Regions from separate parts of the Pantoea sp. X-Soil-OKNW-713 genome, predicted to be linked through region 2. Evidence: predicted binding sites of a transcription regulator. Region 2 holds the regulator's gene; each other region holds the start of a gene.

The links. The regulator CRP, encoded in region 2, controls carbon source genes, mostly activating them, when cyclic AMP is high. The targets are predictions, from matches to a motif close to ATGTGANNNNNNTCACAT.
Region 1: a site for CRP is predicted at 1,479-1,496, ahead of rbsD (D-ribose pyranase). Genes of this name have one in related genera too.
Region 3: a site for CRP is predicted at 3,213-3,230, ahead of udp (uridine phosphorylase). Genes of this name have one in related genera too.

What each region holds. Positions count from the first base shown of each region.
Region 1 is NZ_AP035995.1:4,368,647-4,374,035, reverse strand. Features, by position in the region: gene AC6I8R_RS20465 (YgiW/YdeI family stress tolerance OB fold protein) at 124-519, shown strand; gene AC6I8R_RS20460 (carbohydrate-binding protein) at 550-1,305, opposite strand; gene rbsD (D-ribose pyranase) at 1,577-1,996, shown strand; gene rbsA (ribose ABC transporter ATP-binding protein RbsA) at 2,004-3,512, shown strand; gene rbsC (ribose ABC transporter permease) at 3,509-4,480, shown strand; gene rbsB (ribose ABC transporter substrate-binding protein RbsB) at 4,507-5,382, shown strand.
Region 2 is NZ_AP035995.1:4,040,037-4,045,425, forward strand. Features, by position in the region: gene AC6I8R_RS18905 (LysE family translocator) at 1-274, opposite strand, end outside; gene AC6I8R_RS18910 (hydrolase) at 336-1,352, shown strand; gene AC6I8R_RS18915 (YheU family protein) at 1,355-1,573, shown strand; gene AC6I8R_RS18920 (phosphoribulokinase) at 1,635-2,504, shown strand; gene AC6I8R_RS18925 (OsmC family protein) at 2,596-3,000, opposite strand; gene crp (cAMP-activated global transcriptional regulator CRP) at 3,303-3,935, shown strand; gene AC6I8R_RS18935 (YccS/YhfK family putative transporter) at 3,994-5,389, shown strand, end outside.
Region 3 is NZ_AP035995.1:230,615-236,003, reverse strand. Features, by position in the region: gene rmuC (DNA recombination protein RmuC) at 1-863, opposite strand, end outside; gene AC6I8R_RS01055 (tetratricopeptide repeat protein) at 1,046-2,314, opposite strand; gene udp (uridine phosphorylase) at 2,390-3,151, opposite strand; gene AC6I8R_RS01045 (dienelactone hydrolase family protein) at 3,453-4,289, shown strand; gene metE (5-methyltetrahydropteroyltriglutamate--homocysteine S-methyltransferase) at 4,333-5,389, opposite strand, start outside.

The sequences.
Region 1 (5,389 bases), 330 kb from region 2:
AATCACGACATTTGACCTGATTTTCACGAATTTTAATAAATTGATCGGCCTTAAGATCCTGTTAAGAACCTTATGTTGAAATAGCTCCCGTATTCCGCACATTCATGGAGAAGAGGTGAAAATATGAAAAAGCATGCAGCACTTTTCGCAATCATTGCACTGGCTTCCATGCCGGTGCTGGCGGCACAGCAGGGTGGATTTGTTGACCCGAATGCGCCGGCGGTACAAAGTCACTCCGGTGGTTTTCAGGCCGGTAACACCAGTGTCGTGACGGTTAAGCAGGCTGAGGAGATGAAGGACGATAGCTGGATCACCGTGCGTGGTTATCTGGATAAGCAAATCGGCAAAGAGGATTATCTGTTCCGCGATGATACCGGCACCATGAAGGTCGAAATCGATCACAAACGCTGGGACGGGCAAACCATTTCGCCAAAAGATCGCGTTGAGTTAACCGGTGAGTTGGATAAGGATTTCAACGCCATTGAACTGGACGTGAAACAGGTCAGAAAACTCCCCTGATAATCTGGCGGGGCTGCTCCGGCAGCCCGCTTATAATTCCAGCCAGACGGAATGTTCTCCTGGCGTATTCCCCTGCGTCCAGTACGCCGCTTTCCAGGCTTTTCCCTGCCAGCTGACTTTATCTTTGCGGGAATAAGACATTGATTTGTTCCATTCCCGCAACTGCTCTGGATCTGCAAACTTCCAGCCTGCGCCATTAGCGGGGGTAGATTGTGTCCATTTTGTCGCGATGTACTTAATCCCGGCGAAGGTGACCTTATCTCCCGCCATATAAGTGTTTTCTTCACCCCAGTCGGGAAATTCAGTGGGTTTAGCCGGATTTTCCTCAACGGATGAATACAACGGGGAAATGGCGGTCATGGTGACTTGCCGGGTATCGGTGTTGCCATCTTTGTCCGTTACGCTGACTTCATAAACTGCAATGCCGATATGGTTTGCCGGGACCAGCGCTGTTGCTTTCGCCTGATTAACCTCGGTTCTCCATCCTCCCCCCGGTTTTTCCTGCAACCAGAAGACACCCTTTCCTTCTGCTACTCGCCAACGGAAAGAGACCGCATTCTGACTTGCGGAAGCATCCAGTTCATACAGGACGGATTCTTCCGCTGAACTTGTAACACTAACATCGGCAGAAGTGATGGCGACAGGGCCTGTCGTGGCGGAATTGGGTGTTATGTCCCCCTCATTGGCATAAGCGGCGGCCACCAGTGAAACGGTAATCAAGCTGGTGAGCGCTTTTAATTTAAAATCCATTAGCTTCGATCCTTCGATTCCTGCGTTGTAATCCATAACAAATACACATTTCGTTACCTCTGAAAAAACTTAACATAAGGATGAGAAGGGAATTTCTTCTGACTGCGTGGGGTATTTCTCTTCTTCATTGTGAAAATTCTTATGCTGTTGTCAGCGGAGGTTGATTTGATCCGCGCCTAACTCAAATATTTTCTGGCACAAGCGAAACGTTTCGATGGCGATCACATTTCCGTGATGCCGCCATTGAGTTGCTATGCATTTTTTATACACTCCGGTCAGCGAAACGTTTCGCTGTGGAGTGGAAGAAATGAAAAAAGGTCGCTTGTTAAACGCTGAAATCTCTCATGTGATTGCCCGTCTGGGACACACGGATACGCTGACGATTGCCGATGCGGGTTTACCCATTCCTGTGGGCCCGCAACGTATTGATCTGGCGCTGACGCCGGGTACGCCCGAGTTTTTACAGGTTGTTGAGGTGGTCACTCAGGAGATGCAGGTTGAGAGCGCCCTGATGGCGGAAGAAATCAAGCAGTTCAACCCGCAGCTCCATAGCGCACTGCTCGCCGTGCTCGATGCCTTGCAACGACACCAGGGAAATACCATCGCTATTCGTTACACCAGTCATGAACAGTTCAAACAACAGACTCAGCGCAGTCAGGCGGTCATTCGCAGCGGAGAGTGTTCTCCGTATGCGAATGTCATCCTGAGCGCGGGCGTTACCTTCTGAGGCCGCTATGCAACCGTTATTGCAACTCAAAGGGATTGAAAAGTCATTTCCCGGTGTGAAAGCGCTGAAAGGGGCTTCACTGGCCGTCTGGCCTGGTCGGGTGATGGCGCTGGTGGGAGAAAATGGTGCCGGTAAATCCACCATGATGAAAGTGCTGACCGGTATTTACAGCATGGATGCCGGATCGCTGCATTGGCTGGGTAAAGAAACCACGTTCTCCGGGCCAAAAGCGTCTCAGGAAGCGGGCATTGGCATCATTCATCAGGAACTTAACCTGATCCCGCAATTGACGGTGGCGGAGAACATCTTCCTTGGCCGCGAATTTGTGAACCGTTTTGGCCGCATCGAGTGGAAAAAGATGTATGCCGAGGCGGATGCGCTGTTAGCGCGTCTGAACCTGCGTTTTAACAGCCATAAGCTGGTGGGCGATTTGTCGATTGGCGACCAGCAGATGGTGGAGATCGCCAAGGTTCTCAGCTTTCAGTCGCGCGTCATCATCATGGATGAGCCGACGGATGCGCTGACCGATACCGAAACTCTGTCATTGTTCCGCGTGATCAATGAGTTGAAAGCGCAGGGTTGCGGCATTGTCTACATTTCCCACCGCATGAAAGAGATCTTTGAGATTTGCGATGACGTCACAGTGTTCCGTGACGGTCAGTTTATTGCCGAACGTCCAGTCAGCGAGCTGAGTGAAGAGAGCCTGATTGAGATGATGGTCGGACGCAAGCTGGAAGAACAATACCCGCATCTTGACCAGGCTCCGGGTGCCGTGCGTTTGCAGGTGGAAAACCTGAGCGGACCGGGAGTGCATGACGTTAGCTTTAACCTGCGTAAAGGCGAAATTCTGGGCGTTTCCGGCCTGATGGGCGCGGGGCGTACCGAACTGATGAAGCTGTTATATGGCGCACTGCCACGTAGCGGCGGAAAAGTCACGCTGGATGGTCGTGATGTGGTGACGCATGCGCCACAGGATGGTCTGGCAAATGGCATCGTCTATATCTCCGAAGACCGCAAACGCGACGGTCTGGTGCTGGGCATGTCGGTAAAAGAAAACATGTCCCTGACCGCGCTGCGCTACTTCAGTCGGGGTAATGGCAGCCTGAAACACGCGGAAGAACAGTTGGCGGTGGGCGATTTTATCCGCTTGTTCAATGTGAAAACCCCGTCGATGGAGCAGCCGATCGGCCTGCTTTCTGGCGGTAATCAGCAAAAAGTGGCGATTGCCCGTGGGCTGATGACGCGACCGAATGTCTTGATCCTTGATGAACCGACGCGCGGTGTGGACGTTGGGGCAAAAAAAGAGATTTATCAGTTAATTAACCAGTTTAAAGCCGATGGGCTGAGCATCATCCTGGTGTCGTCCGAAATGCCGGAAGTTCTGGGCATGAGCGATCGCATTCTGGTGATGCATGAAGGCCATCTGAGTGGCGAATTTACCCGTGAGCAGGCTACCCAGGAATCCCTGATGGCAGCGGCAGTCGGTAAGCAACACAGCGAGGAGTTAGTTGTATGAGTACCCAAACCTTACCCGCCAGCCGTCGCTGGTTCAGCAAAGCCTGGTTGCTGGAGCAAAAATCGCTGATTGCGCTGATTGTGCTGATCGCCGTGGTCGCCAGCCTCAGCCCGAATTTCTTCACCGTCGCCAACTTGTTCAACATCCTGCAACAGACCTCGGTCAACGCCATTATGGCGGTGGGAATGACGTTGGTGATCCTGACCTCTGGTATCGATCTGTCCGTTGGCTCGCTGCTGGCGTTGACCGGCGCGGTGGCCGCCTCGATTGTGGGGCACGAAGTTAATGCGCTGGTGGCGGTAGCGGCTGCGCTGGCATTGGGTGCCTTGATTGGCGGCATCACTGGCACCATTGTGGCACGCGGCAAAGTGCAGGCGTTTATCGCCACCCTGGTGATGATGCTGCTGCTGCGTGGCGTCACTATGGTTTACACCGACGGCAGCCCAATTAATACCGGCTTTAGCGACAACGCCGACCTGTTTGGCTGGTTCGGTATTGGTCGCCCTCTGGGCATCCCGACCCCGGTATGGTTGATGGCGGTGGTGTTCGCGCTGGCCTGGTACATGCTGCATCACACACGTCTGGGGCGTTATATCTACGCGCTGGGTGGCAATGAAGCGGCCACGCGTTTGTCAGGTATCAACGTTAACCGCGTCAAAATTATCGTCTATTCACTGTGCGGCATGTTGGCGGCGCTGGCGGGCACCATTGAGGTAGCGCGTCTTTCATCAGCGCAGCCGACAGCGGGCACGGGTTATGAACTGGATGCGATCGCCGCTGTGGTGTTGGGCGGTACCAGCCTGGCGGGTGGTAAAGGTCGCATCATGGGGACGTTGATCGGGGCATTGATTCTCGGCTTCCTGAACAACGGCCTCAATCTGTTAGGTGTCTCCTCTTACTATCAAATGATTGTAAAAGCAGTGGTAATTCTGCTGGCAGTGCTGGTGGATAACAAAAGCAGTAAATAACTCTGACCTTCACACAGGATGAATTCATGAAAAAGTTAACCGCATTGGCCGTCATTCTTGGCGCCACTCTGAGTGCCAGCGCGATGGCGAAGGATACTATCGCTCTGGTGGTTTCTACCCTGAACAACCCGTTCTTTGTGGCGCTGAAAGATGGCGCACAGAAAGAAGCCGACAAGCTGGGTTATAACCTGGTGGTGCTGGACTCGCAGAACAACCCGGCGAAAGAGCTGGCGAACGTGCAGGACCTCACCGTGCGTGGCACCAAGCTGATGCTGATTAACCCAACCGACTCTGATGCCGTAGGCAACGCCGTGAAGATGGCGAACCAGGCGAATATTCCGGTGATCACCCTCGACCGCGTAGCGTCACAGGGCAAGGTGGTAAGTCATGTGGCATCTGACAACCGCTTTGGCGGCAAAATGGCGGGTGACTTCATTGCGAAGAAACTGGGTGATGGAGCGAAAATCATCGAGTTGCAGGGTATTGCCGGTACGTCAGCGGCGCGTGAGCGCGGTGATGGCTTCAAACAGGCTGCCGATGCACATAAATTCAATATCCTCGCCAGCCAGCCAGCGGATTTTGACCGTACCAAAGGTCTGAACGTGATGCAGAACCTGTTGCAGGCGCATCCTGATGTGCAGGCCGTATTCGCACAGAACGACGAAATGGCGCTGGGTGCACTGCGCGCACTGCAAACCGCCGGTAAAACCGATGTGGTGGTGGTGGGCTTTGACGGCACCGCTGACGGTGTAAAAGCGGTAGAAGCCGGTAAACTGACTGCGACCGTTGCGCAGATGCCTGACAAGATTGGTATCATCGGCGTAGAGACTGCGGATAAAGTATTGAAAGGTGAAAAAGTGCAGGCGATCAACCCGGTCGATCTGAAACTGGTTACCAAATAACACGCGA
Region 2 (5,389 bases):
TGGCGATTTTCCATGCCAGCCACAGCAGATACAGGCTACCGGCGATTTTCAGAACCAGATGTAAGGCAGGATAGAGTAGGATAAGGCCACCTACGCCAAAGGCCACCATCAGCAGCATCGCCTGCATACCGATCATGATGCCGATTAACAACGGGAAAGAACGCAGAAAGCCAAAGTTGGCAGCGGAGGCGGTAAGTAACATATTATTAGGCCCTGGCGTGATCGCAGCGACCCAGAGAAAGCCCAGCATTGACAAAAACAGACTCAGTTCCATGTTGATTCGGGTGCTCCTCACCCAGGAAAGCCAAAAAACCCATCGAAACTATCAGCGAGATATGCATCAGACAAGCGTTTACCACAGTAATTTTGACTCCCCGCCCGAAGAGGACTTCATTCCTCTCAGCGGTTTTCGCAATCCGCATCTGCAAACTCTGCTGCCACGTCTGCTCAGGCGGCGCGTGACTCTGCGCCCACACTGGCAACGCCTCGATTTGCCGGACGGCGATTTTGTCGATCTTGCGTGGAGTGAAGACCCTATTCAGGCCGCGCACAAACCACGCATGGTGCTGTTTCATGGTTTAGAAGGCAGCTTTCACAGCCCCTATGCGCATGGGTTGATGCAGGCATGTCAGGCACGCGGTTGGCTGGCAGTGGTGATGCATTTTCGCGGCTGTAGCGGTGAACCGAACCGCCTGCACCGGATTTACCATTCCGGCGAAACCGAAGATGCCAGCTTCTTTCTGCGCTGGTTAAAGCGTGAATGGGGCGATGTCCCCACCACCGCCGTCGGCGTGTCGCTGGGCGGTAATATGCTGGCGTGCCTGACTGGATTAGAGGGGCATGATGCGCCGCTGGATGCCGCAGTCGCCATCTCTGCGCCCCTGCTGCTGGAACCCTGTAGCCAGAAGCTGGAGAACGGTTTCTCACGTTTTTATCAGCACTACCTGCTGACGCAGCTGAAAAAGAACGCTAAACGTAAGCTGAAGGCCTGGCCGGGCACCCTGCCGGTCGATTTACGTGAACTGCGCGCCCTGCGCCGCCTGCGCGACTTTGACGATGCCGTCACCTCCAGGGCGCACGGCTTTGTGGATGCAGGCGATTATTATCATCGGGCCAGCGCGATGCCGCTGCTGACCGGGGTACGCAAACCGCTGCTGATCATCCATGCTAAGGACGATCCCTTTATGACCGACGCAGTAATACCGAAGCCGGAGCAACTGTCGTCCTCGATTCAATATCAGCTGACACAGCAAGGCGGCCATGTCGGCTTTGTTGGCGGTACGCTGCTACGACCGCAAATGTGGCTGGAACAACGCGTGCCGCAGTGGTTATCAACTTACCTGGATGTATGATCGTGATTATTCCGTGGCAACAACTTGAAGCTGAAACGCTGGAAAACCTGATCGAAGCCTTTGTATTACGCGAAGGCACCGACTACGGTGAACAGGAGCGCAGTCTGGCGCAAAAAGTCGCTGATGTGCGTCGCCAACTGGAACGCGGTGACGCTGTGCTGGTGTGGTCAGAACTGCACGAAACCGTCAATATCATGGCACGCGGTGAATTTCGCGGCTAATGCACATCCCGGCTTTTCGTGCTAACAATGCTCATCGCCGGACTTCACAGGGAGCTTTGTTATGTCAGCCAGGCATCCGATCATTGCCGTTACCGGTTCCAGCGGCGCCGGAACCACCACCACCAGCCTTGCCTTCCGCAAAATATTCCAGCAGTTGAACCTGCATGCGGCGGAGGTCGAAGGTGACAGTTTTCATCGCTACACGCGCCCTGAGATGGACATGGCGATCCGCAAAGCGCGCGACCTTGGCCGTCATATCAGCTATTTCGGCCCGGAGGCCAACGATTTTGGCCTGCTGGAGCAAACCTTTAAGCAATACGGTAAAACCGGTCTTGGTCAGTCGCGCAAATATCTGCATACCTATGACGAAGCCGTGCCGTGGAATCAGGTGCCGGGCACCTTCACCCCGTGGCAGCCGCTGCCGGAAAACACCGATGTGTTGTTTTATGAAGGCTTGCACGGCGGGGTGGTGACGCAGCAGCACAACGTGGCTGAACACGTCGACTTATTGGTAGGTGTGGTACCGATCGTCAACCTTGAGTGGATTCAAAAGCTGATTCGCGACACCAGCGAGCGCGGCCATTCACGCGAAGCGGTGATGGATTCGGTGGTGCGTTCGATGGAGGATTACATCAACTTCATCACCCCGCAGTTCTCACGCACCCATATCAACTTCCAGCGCGTACCTACCGTCGATACGTCTAACCCGTTTGCTGCGCGTGAAATTCCATCACTGGATGAAAGCTTTGTGGTGATCCATTTCCGTGGTCTGGAAGGTATTGCCTTCCCCTATCTGCTGGCGATGATTCAGGATTCCTTTATCTCGCATATGAACACCCTGGTGGTGCCCGGCGGCAAAATGGGGCTGGCGATGGAGCTGATTATGACGCCGCTGGTGCAGCGACTGATTGAAGGCAAACGCATCGAATAATCAAACATAACCGTAACGGCGCGATTTATTGCGCGATCCCGAGATCGCTGCGGGAAAAATCCGCACGATAAATCGCTCCGCTACGTTCGTGCTAAAGTTCGATAACCTCGTAACTGTGGGTGATTTCTACCCCTTTGCCCAGCATAATCGCCACCGAGCAATATTTCTCAGCCGACAGATCAACCGCTCGCGCCACCGCTTTATCGCCCAGCGCTTTGCCGGTAACAATAAAATGCAGGTTGATATGTGTGAAAATGCGTGGCGCTTCTTCACGACGTTCCGAGGTCAGTTTGACCTCACAATCCTTCACATCATTGCGCCCTTTTTGCAGGATCGACACGACGTCAATCGCGCTGCAACCGCCTGCCGCCATCAGCACCATCTCCATCGGGCTCGGTGCTTTGTCGCCCGAATTGCCATCCATTAATATCTGGTGACCTGATGAGGATTCTCCGAGAAAGGTAAGCCCTTCCACCCATTTAACCCGTGCCTGCATTATTCTTTCTCCTGAATAGGCTGATTTGCCGCCAGAGTACGCTTTCACCTGAGAAACAGCAATCCAGACTAATCGCCCTTTTGCTGAAGCGAGACAACAGAAGACAGCTAGCAAAAGCTGTGCTACAAACAGAGCTGAAAATATTTTCGTCGCAATAGACGAAGGCGGGAAGAATCAGAAGCCTGGCTTAAGAGTCCACCCGAATAATTTTCCTTAACAGGAAGCGCTCTACGATTTCACCGCCTGACAGGGAAAACTGCCCCCTGTGTTTTGGGCACGATTACAACAGAGGATAATAGCGAATGGTTCTCGGCAAACCGCAAACAGACCCTACACTCGAATGGTTCCTGTCCCATTGCCATATTCACAAATATCCATCCAAAAGCACCCTGATTCATCAGGGTGAGAAAGCGGAAACGCTCTACTACATCGTGAAAGGTGCCGTTGCGGTGCTGATCAAGGATGAAGAAGGCAAAGAGATGATTCTCTCCTACCTCAATCAGGGGGATTTCATCGGCGAGCTTGGCCTGTTTGAAGAAGGTCAGGAACGTAGTGCCTGGGTACGAGCCAAAACTGCCTGCGAAGTGGCTGAAATTTCCTACAAAAAATTCCGTCAGCTGATTCAGGTAAACCCGGATATTTTAATGCGTCTTTCGGCGCAGATGGCGCGTCGCCTACAGGTGACATCAGAAAAAGTGGGCAACCTTGCCTTCCTTGATGTGACCGGTCGCATTGCGCAGACGCTGCTCAATCTGGCCAAACAGCCCGATGCCATGACCCACCCGGACGGGATGCAGATCAAAATCACCCGTCAGGAAATTGGTCAGATCGTCGGATGCTCACGCGAGACAGTTGGCCGTATTCTGAAAATGCTGGAAGATCAAAACCTGATCTCCGCACATGGTAAAACCATCGTCGTTTACGGCACCCGCTAATTTCTTCTCACCCACGGCGTGATGGCAGCATCACGCCGTTTTTGTCTGCGATGAGCTGATGTGGCGTCGAATCATCTATCATCCCGAAGTGAACTATGCCCTGCGGCAAACGCTGGTGCTGTGCCTGCCCGTGGCCCTCGGCTGGCTGTTTGGCGACCTGCAAAAAGGCTTGCTGTTCTCCTTAGTGCCCGCCTGTTGCAACATCGCCGGTCTTGATACGCCGCATAAACGCTTTTTTAAACGCCTGATTATTGGTGGTTCCCTGTTTGCGACCGGCAGCTTTCTGATCCAGTGGCTGACGGATTATCACGTCCCCCTGCCGCTGATTCTGCTGGTGCTGCCGTTATTAGTGGGCGTGACGGGTGAGATCAGCCCGTTGCATGGCCGCTTGTTGCCTGCCACGCTGATTGCCTCCATCTTTACCCTGAGCCTGGTGGGACGTATGCCGATCTGGGTGCCGCCGCTGCTCTATATCGGCGGGACCTTGTGGTATGGGTTGTTCAACTGGTTCTGGTTTTGGCTGTGGAAAGAGCAGCCGATGCGCGAGTCGCTGAGCCTGCTGTACCGTGAGCTGGCGGATTATTGCGATGCCAAATATACCCTGTTGACGCAGCTGACCGACCCGGAGAAAGCGCTGCCGCCGTTGCTGGCGCGCCAGCAGAAAGCGGTAGATCTGATCACCACCTGCTACCAGCAAATGCATATGCTGTCGGCCAGCCGCGATAACAGCCACAAACGCCTGACGCGTGCCTTTCAGGTGGCGCTCGATTTGCAGGAACATATCTCCGTCAGCCTGCATCAGCCGGAAGAAGTGCAAAAGCTGGTGGAGCAGAGCCATGCAGAAGCGGTGATTCGCTGGAATGCCAAGACCATCTCCGCCCGTCTGCGCTTGCTGGCCGATGCCATTTTGTATCATCAGCTGCCGGAACGGTTTCAAATGGATAAGCAGCTGGGTGCGCTGGAAAAAATTGCCCGCCAGCACCCGGACAATCCGGTGGGGAATTTCTGCCTGTATCACTTCAGCCGCATTGCGCGCGTGCTGCGCACCCAGAAACCGCTGTATACCCGTGATCTGATGGCCGACCGCCAACGGCGTCTGCCGTTTTTTCCGGCGCTGCGCAGCTATCTGTCGCTGAAATCCCCCGCCTTACGCACCGCTGCACGTTTTGCCGTGATGCTGATGTTTGGTAGCGCGCTGGCGCTGTTCTTCAACATCCCCAAACCTTACTGGATTCTGATGACCACCATGTTCGTCAGCCAGAATGGCTACAGCGCCACGCGGGTAAGAATTCAGCACCGAGCGCTCGGCACCTTTGCCGGGCTGTTGATTGCTGCCGCCTCGTTACGCTTTGACGTACCGGAATCCATCACCCTGTTGTTTATGCTGGCGATCACCCTCGCCAGCTATCTGGTGACACGTAAATATTACGGCTGGTCAATGATTGGCTTTACGG
Region 3 (5,389 bases), 3.8 Mb from region 2:
ATTTTGGCGTCAATCACCACATCTTTGCCCTGCGGCAGACGCACGATCACATCCGGTTGCATCCTGCCCTGCGATTCCAGCTGCACGCTGACCTGGGTTTCATACTCATGGCCTTCGCGCAGGCCGGAAGCCTCCAGCACCCGGCCAAGCACTACCTCGCCCCAGTTCCCCTGGATTTTATTGTCACCTTTCAGGGCTTTGGTAAGGTTGATGGCTTCCTGCGCCATCTGCGCATTCAGTTGTTGCAGCTGACGGATCTCATGCGCCAGCGTGTGACGTTCGCGCGCTTCCTGGCCGAAGCTGTCTGTCACCTGACGACGAAATCCGTCCAGTTGCTCGCGCAGCGGCCCAATCAGGCTGTTCAGGCTTTGGCGGTTTTGTTCATCAACACGACGGCCGCTGTTTTCGAAGATGCGATTGGCAAGATTTTCGAATTGGGCGCTCAGGCGCTGTTCGCTGTTGGTCAGCAGACGCTGTTTCTCCTCAGCGGCAAAGCGTGTCTCTTCAAGGCGGATGGTGACTTCACGCAATTCGGCTTCCTGCGCGCTGTTCACCTCCAGCTGATTGCGCAGTTCACGGCTGAGCTGTTCGCTTTCGCCGCGCCAGTAATCGAGTTGTTGCAGGCGCTCCTGTGCACCGCTCAACGCACCGTGCAGCTGGCGTAATTCCTGCTCGCGCAATTGCACCTGCTGCTGTGCCAGCTCCAGTTGCTGCTGCTGACGCAGTTGCGCCTCTTCAGATAAGCGGCGCTCCGTTAAGAAGCTGGCCTGTTGATGACCGGCTCGCATCTGCGCCACAATCCAGCCGATGCCAAAACCGGCCAACGCCAATGCGCCACTGATGATGATAAGTTGCTGATCCATAATTCCCCCGCGGATCGTCTCGCTGAGGGAAAAGGTAGAGGCGTACTGTATGAATGTCCAGACAATTCTGCCGGATGTTTGCCACGATCGTTGAGCATACATTCGTAGCGGCGCGATTTATCGCGCATTTACGACCGAAGCACGTATTGCGCGATAAATCGCGCCGCTACGGAATGTGGAATTTATACCAGCTGCACCGTTAACTCACCCGCTTTCCACGCCTCTATCAGGAAAAATGGCATCGGTAGTTCCCATTCGCCGTTGCGCACTCTGGCCGGATAGCTCCAGCTTTGCCCTGCCCAGGTGAGTTCAACCTGCTGCCACTCGGCATCCACCACGCTGGCTTTCCCCGCCATGCTGGAAAACCCGGCATTACTGCCGACGTGGAACTTGTCCGTCTGCCAGCGGATTGGAGGATGTGCGGGCCACGCCTGAGCATGATGAAAACGAAAAACATCGTCATGATTAAGGATGCTATCGCGTACCGTCGGCCACAGCGCCCGTTTCAGGAAGTACTGGTCGGTAAAACGTTCGCTGCCCTGATACTCAGCGATGAAATCCCGCATCTGTTGTTCCACCTGGCTGAATACGCCATGACAACCTCCCCACATCCCCGCCAGCAGCAACTCGGTGTGGGTAAAGTAGTCGCGCATATGATGGAACCAGTAAGGCGAATGCAGCCAGGCATCGACTGCGGCCACTTCACGTTCAGAAAGAAGTGAGTCGGCATCACGTACGATGAAGCGTTTGACGCTGGGGTCGTCGATCACCAGGAAACGCCACAACGTCGGGAACAACGTTTTTTCCTCAGACATGTCGACCAGTTGCACATCAGGCTGCTGCAAACGTTGCCAGACATGCTGCGGTACGCTGTCATCCAGATAAACGCGACAGGTCCAGGCCGGGTAGAGTTCGCGTGCTACCTCAACGTTTTTAATCAGGGTTTCGCAATATCGCGGCTGATTGCCATACAGGCTAAAGGCGATGATATTTTCCTGGGGCTTGCTGGCATCAAAAGCCGGTGGTGCCTCAGCCGGGAGCGGGTGCTTCTGCCCGGTACTGAACTTCGCATCAGATTGCTGCAACGATTCCAGCCCGTAACGCGCCACTTCATCCGCTTTATTGAGCCAGCCGCACACTTCAGTCAGGCCATCCAGCCAGGTCTCAGACGCCTGTGCCCGCTGGTCGGCGGAGGCTTGATAGATTTTCAGGTAGGTTTTGTAGGACTTGTTGTAATCACCGGTGCGCATCAAAGTCAGCGCGTAGTCACTTAACACCTGCATGTTATGTGGCATCACACGCAGCACGTCTTCACAGCAGCGGCGGGCGGCGGGATAATCCGCCACCGCCATCGCCTGACGGAAGCGCGCGGCCGCACCTTCGACACGGGATTGCATCGCTGCCGGGTTGGTCATAAAGGCCGGACGTTGAACAGCAACAGTTTTGCGCATAAAAGACTCTCAGTAATCCGCTGAACTTGCGCGCATCCTTAACGGGCAGCGAACCTTAGCCCGCTGCCGGGCGCGCTACATTAACCGGCGCGCAGCTTCAACGACAATTTTCACCGCATCGCTTTCGGTTTGTTTCATGGTCGCCGCATCCGGGATCTCCTTCTGCGTACGGTTCACGATGACACCCGCCACCATACCGGCTCGCAGCCCCTGGCTGGCGCACATGGTTAACAGTGTAGCGGATTCCATCTCATAGTTGAGGACACCCATCTGCTGCCACTCTTTCATGGAACCCTGGAAGCGGCTGACCACGCGCCCGGAAAAAGTGTCGTAACGTTCCTGGCCGGGATAGAAGGTATCTGACGACGCGGTGATGCCGATATGGGTTTTTGCGCCACAGGCTTCCGCCGCCGCCACCAGCGCCGTGGTGCAGGTGAAATCGGCTACTGCCGGGAACTCCATCGGTGCGAAATGCAGGCTGGCACCGTCCAGGCGTACTGACGCAGTGGTGACCAACACGTCACCGACATTGATGCCCGGCTGAATCGCGCCGGTGGTGCCCACGCGCAGGAAGGTGCGGACGCCGAGTTGCGCCAGTTCTTCGACCGCAATTGAGGTGGACGGCCCGCCGATGCCGGTGGAGCACACCACCACCGGTTTGCCCTCCAGTTCAGCCAGATAAGTGGTGAATTCACGGTGCGACGCCAGATGTTGCGGGTTGTCCATTAACGCCGCAATTTTCTTCACGCGCTCCGGGTCACCGGGAACGATGGCCAGTGTGGCTCCTTTCAGGCTGGCTTTGGTGATGCCAAGGTGGAAAACGTCAGACTGGGCCATAACAGACTCCTGGTAGATATAGGGATATGCGCGCCACTTTACGTCAGCAGACGCGATAAATATGTGAGTAATTTCACTATAAATAATGAAAGTTACATTAACAGAAAATATTTTCGTGATTTAAGTCACACATCAGCGGTCTGCCATTCTGAATTGCTACATCCGGTGCTGTGTAAGTTCAGTCGGCGGTGTTAATAGAGAAGAAGAATTCATGCGTATCCCCTCTGAAACCTACACCCGCCCGGCCTCTACGGCCAGGCTATAGTTACGTGATTGCGCACTTGCCAGCATGGAGAGAACAATGAAAACCGAAGACAATATGGCACAAAAATCTGCAACGGGTGGCTTTGCTCCCGCCGTCCAACCGACCGCCAGCAGCACTATCCTTACCCACAGCGAGGCAATCCATGCCGGAGAAACCTCGGTTCCGAGCCAGGGGGAAAATCTGCCCGCGTTTTATGCCCGCCCGAAAGAGTATCAAGGGACGTTGCCGGTGGTGTTGGTAGTCCAGGAAATTTTTGGCGTGCATGAGCATATCCGGGATATCTGCCGCCGTCTGGCGCTGGAGGGTTATCTGGCGGTGGCACCGGAACTCTATTTCCGCGAGGGCGATCCGAGCGAATACACCGATATCCCAACCCTGTTCAAAGAGTTGGTAAGCAAAGTGCCGGACTCACAGGTGTTATCCGACCTCGACCATGTCGCCAATTGGGCCGCCCGCAACGGCGGCGATATTCGGCGTATGGGGATTACCGGTTTCTGCTGGGGCGGCCGCATAAGCTGGCTGTTTGCCGCGCACAATCCGCAGGTGCGTGCGGCGGTCGCCTGGTATGGTCGTCTGGTGGGTGATAAGACGCTCAAGCAGCAGAAGCACCCGATTGATATTGCGGTTGATCTGAATGCCCCGGTGCTGGGCCTGTACGGTGGTCAGGATGAGGGGATTCCGCTGGAGAGCGTTGAGCAGATGCGCCAGGCGCTGCACGCCGCCAATGCCAAAGCGGAGATTGTGGTTTATCCCGAAGCGGGTCATGCCTTCAACGCTGATTACCGTCCGAGCTATCATGCGGAATCCGCAAAAGATGGCTGGACGCGCATGCTGGCGTGGTTCCAACAGTATGGCGTCACGCCTGACGCGTAATAAAAAAGGGGCGCTTGCGCGCCCCAAAGTGTCAACACAACATTCAGGCTGTTTCACCGCGCAGGTGCTTCGCCGCGATAACCATATTCGCCAGTGCCTGACGAGTTTCTGTCCAACCTCGGGTTTTCAGACCGCAGTCCGGATTCACCCACAGACGTTGCTCCGGGATACTCAGCGCGGCTTTACGCAGCAAATCCTCCATCCATTCAACACTCGGTACGTTCGGTGAGTGGATGTCATACACACCTGGGCCGATTTCATTTGGGTATTCAAACTCTTTAAACGCATCCAGCAGGTCCATGTCGGAACGTGAGGTTTCGATGGTGATCACGTCGGCATCCAGGGCGGCAATCGAGTCCATGATGTCGTTGAACTCGCAATAACACATATGGGTGTGGATCTGGGTGTCATCCTGCGCCACAGCGGCGTTGAGACGGAACGCATCCACCGCCCAGGTGAGGTACGCCGCCCAGTCAGATTGATGCAGCGGCAGGCCTTCACGCAGCGCCGGTTCGTCAATCTGGATAATGCCGATACCGGCTTTTTCCAGATCGGCCACTTCGTCGCGCAGTGCCAGCGCAATCTGTTTAGCAATGGTTTCACGGCTGACATCTTCGCGCGGGAACGACCAGCACAGGATGGTGACCGGACCGGTAAGCATACCTTTGACCGGTTTGTCGGTCAGCGACTGCGCATATTTCGCCCACTCCACGGTGATAGCTGCCGGGCGGCTGACATCACCGATGATCACTGGCGGTTTGACGCAGCGTGAACCGTAGCTCTGTACCCAACCGTTCTGGGTAAAGATGAAGCCATCGAGATTTTCCCCGAAGTATTCGACCATGTCGTTACGCTCTGCTTCGCCGTGCACCAGCACGTCCAGACCGAGGCGTTCCTGCTCGACAATCGCCTGTTTGATGTGTTCAGCGATGCCGGTACGGTAGTGGCCGCCATCAATGTTGCCTTTTTTAAAGTCGAGGCGCAGGCCGCGAATTTCTGTGGTCTGGGGAAATGAACCAATGGTGGTGGTTGGCCATGCGGGCAGATTGAAGCGGTTACGTTGCGCTTTGGCGCGTTCACGGTAAGCGCTGTGACGCTCA